One region of the Paenarthrobacter sp. NPDC057981 genome, then DNA from elsewhere that is predicted to be linked to it. Evidence: riboswitches for the same ligand, from Rfam matches in the RefSeq annotation. Region 1 holds a riboswitch; each other region holds the start of a gene.
The links. Region 1 has a riboswitch for S-adenosylmethionine ahead of ACFVSI_RS18170 (hypothetical protein). Riboswitches for the same ligand answer to the same signal wherever they lie in the genome.
Positions count from the first base shown of each region.

Region 2: another riboswitch for S-adenosylmethionine. It lies ahead of ACFVSI_RS15965 (homoserine O-acetyltransferase); the one in region 1 lies ahead of ACFVSI_RS18170 (hypothetical protein).
Region 3: another riboswitch for S-adenosylmethionine. It lies ahead of ACFVSI_RS05845 (DUF1737 domain-containing protein); the one in region 1 lies ahead of ACFVSI_RS18170 (hypothetical protein).

Region 1 covers NZ_JBHVQI010000025.1:14,516-16,705, forward strand. The annotation lists gene ACFVSI_RS18160 (VIT1/CCC1 transporter family protein) at 1-96, opposite strand, end outside; gene ACFVSI_RS18165 (hypothetical protein) at 358-549, shown strand; gene ACFVSI_RS18170 (hypothetical protein) at 546-878, opposite strand; SAM riboswitch class IV at 895-1,014, opposite strand; gene ACFVSI_RS18175 (sodium:solute symporter) at 1,217-2,190, opposite strand, start outside.
Region 2 covers NZ_JBHVQI010000018.1:83,867-86,056, forward strand. The annotation lists gene ACFVSI_RS15960 (bifunctional o-acetylhomoserine/o-acetylserine sulfhydrylase) at 1-792, shown strand, start outside; SAM riboswitch class IV at 964-1,081, shown strand; gene ACFVSI_RS15965 (homoserine O-acetyltransferase) at 1,096-2,190, shown strand, end outside.
Region 3 covers NZ_JBHVQI010000003.1:236,785-238,974, reverse strand. The annotation lists gene ACFVSI_RS05855 (O-succinylhomoserine sulfhydrylase) at 1-629, opposite strand, end outside; gene ACFVSI_RS05850 (rhodanese-like domain-containing protein) at 632-1,042, opposite strand; gene ACFVSI_RS05845 (DUF1737 domain-containing protein) at 1,039-1,299, opposite strand; SAM riboswitch class IV at 1,313-1,426, opposite strand; gene ACFVSI_RS05840 (NtaA/DmoA family FMN-dependent monooxygenase) at 1,602-2,190, shown strand, end outside.

The sequences.
Region 1 (2,190 bases):
GTCCGACGCCGAGGGCGTGGCCGTGCCTTGGGATTCTGATGATTCGGGGGTGGGATCCGGAGCGGGGCTCGACGGACTCTGGGATTCCTGGTGCATTTGCACTTTATCTCCTGTGCTTGGTGGGGTAGTTGCGGCCCCATTGCACGCCCCACACTACCGCTTATCGGCGGGTATTTTTGGCCGGTATTCCTTAGCTGGAATGTTCGGTGCACCGTAATTTCGGGCGCCGGGTGCTCCGTTTTCCGGGCCTTGACCCGCGCTTGCCCGGGTGCTCAGATGGAAGGACAGAGGCGGGTTGTTCGCAACCTCGCATTTGGCCACCGGGCTCCCGCGGGCCCACGAGACGGAGGTAGCAGCATGGACGCCACCGAATCACACTCGAACTATCCCGAACGCACAACCATCGAGTCAGACCCGGCTTACGACTACGCCGAAGACCAGGAAGTGGACGAGCCCTGGGTGGAGGAAGTGGACGCCCCCGAAGACGACGAACGGGTGGTGCCGATCGATGAGACCGAGGACTTCCGCGAGGAGGACGAGGAAATCTAGGCGCTTTCCCGGCTAAGAATGAAGGTGCATGGCCGGCCTTCCCGTTGGCCTGCCGCGGCTACGGTGACCGTCAGCGTCCCCGAATCCTCACACCACGTGGAAGGCCGGACCGCCTGCGCCAGCGCTGCGGCAATCTCCCGCGATTGTGGATGCCGGAAACACACGGGCCGGTTCCGGGCCAGTATGGTCACCGTGCCAAGGTAAAGGTCGACGGCGGGGATCACCTTGACGGTGGCGGTTGCGGCGGGGGCGCTGCGGGCGTGGCTCAGTTCGCCGTGGATCGGCTCGTTGTGGCTCGGCTGGCTGTGGCTCGGCTCGTGGTAGGGCACGGGGCTGCTCCTGTGGAGAGTGCTCTTGCCCGCTCGGTTGTCTCAGGTCCGGGACGGGCCGCTTCCTCATCCGAACCACCCGTGAACATGGGGTTGGTGCATGGCCAGTCGGAGCTTGGCGCCACATCTCTTGAAGCTGGGACAACCCTACCGCACCTCCCCCCCGTTGTGAGGCCCGCTCTGCGCTCTTTGGGTGGGGTTTGCCGCGCAGAGTGGGCCTTCCAACGTGCAGGTCCGTGGGTTGTGAGGCCTGCTCTGCGCTGTTTGGTTTGGGGGGGTACAAAACAACGGCGGCGCTGCCCCGCAAAGGGGCGGCACCGCCGTCGTGTATTGCTTGGTTAGCTGTTGCTGCCTACCGGGTGTACTTCCGGCGGCAGTTCCTCCGAGATGGCTCCGGCAACGCGCTTGTCCCAAGCCTCGCGGACAGCGGCGTCCGTGGGCGGCGTCAGCAAGGACACCACGACGTAGACCACCAGCGAAGCCCCAAGTCCCCAGTAAATGGGCTCGTTGGCGTAAACGCCGTCTTCGCTGGGGATGATGCCGACCGCGTACATGATGAGCAGGGCCAGTGTGAGCACCGAGCCAACCGCCATGGACCACGCAGCCGCGATACCGGTACCGCGCTTCCACACCAGGCCACCGAGGATGGCAACCAGCAGGCCGCCTACCAGGATGTCGTAGGCGATGGTCAGGGCGACCACCACGTCCTGCGCGGCCATGGAAATGAGCACTGCGAGGACGCCGAGGCCCAGGACCCAGTAGCGGTTTGCCTTGACATCGTGCTCGGGGTTCTCGGTGTCATCGGTGTTGATGTTCTTGCCGAACCAGCTGGCAACGAAAGGCACGACGTCGGCGCGCGCCACTGTTGCGGCGGCGATCAGGGCGCCGGATGCCGTGGACATCATGGCTGCGACTGCTGCTGCCATGACGAGGCCACCGATGCCGACGGGAAGGATGTGGGTAGCGACCTCGGCGTAGACCACGTCCTTGCCGAGGTTGGCGACGTCGATGTTGGGCAGTGCAACACGGGCTGCCAGACCAATCAAGGCGCCGGCGATGCCGTAGAGGATGCAGTAGACGCCGGCCGTGGCGCCGCCCCAGCGGGCAACCTTCGCGGTCTTGGCGGTGAAGACGCGCTGCCAGATGTCCTGGCCGATCAGCAGGCCCAGTGTGTAGACGACGAAGTAGGTAATGATCGTCTGTGTACCAATGCCGTCGATCTGGAAGAAGCTATCCTCCAGACGGGCACGGATGCCGTCCATGCCACCGGCGGCGTTCAGGGCAAAGGGGAGCATCAGGAAGAAGATGCCTA
Region 2 (2,190 bases), on a different contig from region 1:
GAAGCAGGCGTACCGCTGATTGTCGACAACACCCTCTCCACCCCGTACCTGATCCGTCCCATCGAGTGGGGCGCGGACATCGTGGTCCACTCTGCAACCAAGTACCTGGGTGGACATGGGTCAGCCATTGCGGGGGTGATCGTGGATTCCGGCAACTTCGACTTCGGTAAGGATCCGGAGCGCTTCCCAGGCTTCAACACGCCGGACCCCAGCTACAACGGACTGGTCTACGCCCGCGACCTTGGCAAGGACGGGGCTCTGGGCGCCAACCTCTCCTACATCCTCAAGGCCCGCGTCCAGTTGCTCCGCGACCTCGGATCCGCCGTCGCACCATTCAACGCCTTCCTCATCGCCCAAGGCCTGGAGACCTTGAGCCTTCGCGTGGAACGCCATGTGTCCAACGCCACCAAAGTTGCTCAGTGGCTGGAAGCCCACGACGACGTCGAATCGGTCGCCTACGCTGGTCTGCCGTCCAGCCCTTGGTACGAACGCGGACAAAAGTACGGACCCCAGGGCACGGGTGCAATCGTCGCGTTCAACATCAAAGGTGGCGTCGAAGCCGGCAAACGGTTCGTGGACGGGCTGGAGCTGCACTCCCACGTCGCCAACATTGGTGACGTCCGCTCCCTTGTCATCCACCCGGCGTCGACCACGCACAGCCAGCTGACTCCGGAACAGCAGCTCGTGGCGGGCGTCAACCCGGGCTTGGTCCGCCTGTCCGTTGGCATTGAGCACGTCGACGACATCATCGCCGACCTCGAAGCTGGCTTCCGGGCGGCCAAGGGCGCCTGAGCCGGCGTCCTCCACGACGGGCTGATACATCGGCACTGCCGTCCGGATCGACGATTATTCGCCGGACGGCAGTCCCGGGTGCTGTTTGGTGAATCAAAACGGCACCCAACGTCACACTGATGTCACATTCTTCGCCAGAACAGTGGAGTTTTTCCTAGACTCTACGTATTAGGTCATGAGTGCCAGCAGATAGCCCCGGCTTGCTGGCCGGCAACCCTCCTTCCGCGGTGGGGTGCCCCGGGTGAGGACCTGGCCTGTTCGCACGCAAGGCGACAGGCAAGCGCGAGGTTAGGTATCAAAGGAATGACCATCACTGCTACAGCCCTTCCCAAATCCGGTGAAGCCGACGGAACAGTCAAGTACGCGGGCGTAGGACCACTGGCCCTGGAAGCCGGCGGCTATCTGCCCGACGTCGTGCTGGCGTACGAGACGTGGGGCCAGCTCAACGCGGATCGCTCAAACGCTGTGCTCATCCAGCACGCTTTGACCGGCAGCACTCACGTTGCCCGCGGGGCCACCGAGGAGGAAGGGTGGTGGGAGCAACTCGTCGGGCCTGGTGCCACCATCGACACCAACCGGTACTTCGTGGTTTCCATCAACATTGTGGGCGGATGCTACGGCAGCACCGGCCCGTCCTCGAAGGCGCCCGATGGGAGGCCGTGGGGTTCCCGCTTCCCGCTGATCACGCTGCGGGACAGCACTGTGGCCGAAGCCCGGCTCACGGACCTCCTGGGGATCGACGCCTGGCACGCTGTCCTGGGTGGGTCCATGGGAGGGGCCAGGGCGCTTGAATGGGCCGTCACTTTCCCGGAACGGGTCAACCGGTGTGCGGTCATCTCGGTCGGGGCTTACAGCACTGCCGAACAGATCGCGTTCGCCCAGGCCCAAACCCTTGCCATCCGACAGGATCCACACTTCAACAACGGTGATTACTACGACGGCCAGGCACCGGAGCATGGACTGGCCCTGGCGCGCAGGATCGCCCACATCACCTACCGTTCCGCGCTGGAACTGGATTTGCGCTTCGGCAGGGAGGCCCAGCGCCAGGAGAGCCCGCTCGCCGCTGCGGTGCTGGGGGAGCGCGGACGCTACCAAGTGGAGAGCTACCTTGACCACCAAGGCACAAAGCTTGTCCGCCGCTTCGATGCCAACAGCTACATCGCCATTACGGAAGCCCTGATGTCCCATGACGTCACCCGTGGGCGGGGCACGCTGCAGGAGGCTCTTTCCCGCGCCACCGCCGACTTCTTCGTGGCTGCCGTGAATACGGACAGGCTGTATTTCCCGGCCCAGTCCAACGAACTCGCGGCTGCGCTTCCGGGTGATGTTGCTGTCCACACCATCGACGCACCGATCGGCCACGACGGCTTCCTCACCGAAATCGGCCAGCTGTCCGAG
Region 3 (2,190 bases), on a different contig from region 1:
CCCGAGTAGACAATGACGTCGGCGCCCAGGTCACCGCAGCGCTGCAGCAGGGGAGTGGCAAAGACATTGTCGACGACGACGGTCGCCCCGGCGGCATGCGCCAGTTCGCTGACGGCCGCGATGTCGACGATCTCCTGCATCGGGTTGGACGGGGATTCGAAGAAGACGGCGGTGGTCGGCTCGGAGAGGGCCTCGCGCCACTGCTCCAGGTCCGGTCCGTCGACAAAGACGGTCTCCACGCCCCAGCGCGGCAGGATTTCGTTAAGGATCACGAAGCACGAACCAAAGAGGGAACGGGCGGCAACCACGCGGTCGCCGGCAGCCAGCAGGGCACCCAAGGCGGTGAACACAGCGGACATGCCGGACGCCGTCGCAAAGCATGCCTCGGTTCCTTCAAGCAGACGGAGGCGCTCCTGGAAGGTGGCCACGCTCGGGTTGCCGTAGCGGGAGTAGACGAAGCGTTCGTCCTCGCCGGTGAAGGCGCGCTCCGCAGCGGCAGCGGATTCGTACACGAAGCCGGAGTTGAGGAAAACCGGTTCGGCGGTCTCCTGGAAGTTGGTACGGTCAAGTCCACCGCGGACGGCCTGGGTGTCAGGGCTCCAGCCGGCGGCGTCAGGATTGAATGTCACTTTTAGTCGTTCCCCAAGTTGGTAGGCAGGCCGCGGTTCTTCCAGCCGTTTACAGTACGTTCGCCATAACGGTCCGGCTCACCCTCAAAGCCTTCCAGCACGTTGTAGGCGGTGAATCCGGCCTGCGTGGCGGCGATGGCGGCGGCGATTGAGCGCTGGCCCGAGCGGCAGAGGAACACCAGCTCCACGCCGTCGGCTTCGGGAGCCTGCTGCTGCAGCTCCTCGATGAAACGGGAGTTCGGGATGCCACCGGCGAGGTTCCACTGGATGAACAGGGGATCGTTCTCGGTGGCCTTGGTGTCGGGGATGCCGATGTGGGCCCATTCACCCTCAGTACGGACGTCCACCAGGATGGCGCCTTGTTCAAGTTTGGCCCACGCGTCGTGCGGGGTCAGGTCACCTGCGTAGCTCATGCGTGGCCCTCGAATGCTTCTTCGTAGTTCTCCAACTCGTCCACGGCGCTCGCCACTGCGGCGTCGGAACTGGCGACGGCGGCAGGCAGGATCACGGCCTGGGCGACAATCACGTCGGTGCCGTTGAAGGTGGCTGCTGGATTGCCGTGCAGGACGTAGCCCTCTGCTAGGGCATTGCTGATGCGCTCGCAGAATTCACGGGTGTCGGGACCAGTGATCAGGCGATAAGCGAGTTTTTCTTCAGTGGGTTCAGGCATTCGTGGTGCTCCTCAGTCACGCTTGCAGTTCGAAGTGTCGAATACGCCGAGTAGTCACCTGAGGCACCCCGCCGCGGGAGAGGGTTGCCGACCAGCAAGTCAGGGCTTAACGCTGGTGCTCATTACTCAAGAAAAACGTAACATCCAAGGCGCCGTCGCCGCATTTGGGGACAGCGCCGCCGTCGTCATGTTGCGTAATCGGTCCCTGGGCGGGCCGCTGCAGACAGGCCCCAAATGTGACCTCCCGGGAGCATAATTGACGCAGTACGACCCCCTGTAACTTCGTGTGAAATCAGGTCGCGGTGAGCGGACAGAGCAGTTCTACACTCAAGCCCATGCTTCATTTTGGATGGTTCGTGGGCCACGGATTCGGGGTGCAGGGTTGGGGGACTCCTGGCTACAGCTTGGGCTATGACTGGAAGAAACCCGCCCTCTACCAGGAGGCTGTCCGGGCCTTTGAGCGATCCGGGCTGGACCTGTTCATCATCGAGGATTCCCTGACGGTGCCCGACACCTACGGTGGCACAGCCGAGGTTTCCCTGGCCCATGCCTCCTTTGCTCCAAAGCACGATCCCCTGGCATTGGTGCCCTACTTGCTCTCCGCCACCGAACACCTCGGGATTGTGCCGACCGTCAGCGCTTCCTTTTACCCGCCCTTCACCGCGGCCCGGCTGCTGGCAACGTTGCAGCATTTTTCGGAGGGGCAGCTCGGCTGGAACGTAGTCACGTCCGGCAGCGACCTCGCGGCACAGAACTACGGCCTGGACCAGCAGATCGAACACGACCTCCGGTATGAGAAGGCGGAGGAATTCGTCGACGTCGTCAGGCGGCTGTGGCGGAGTTGGGAACCTGGCGCCGTGCTCGAGGACGTGGAAGCCGGCGTCTTTGCCG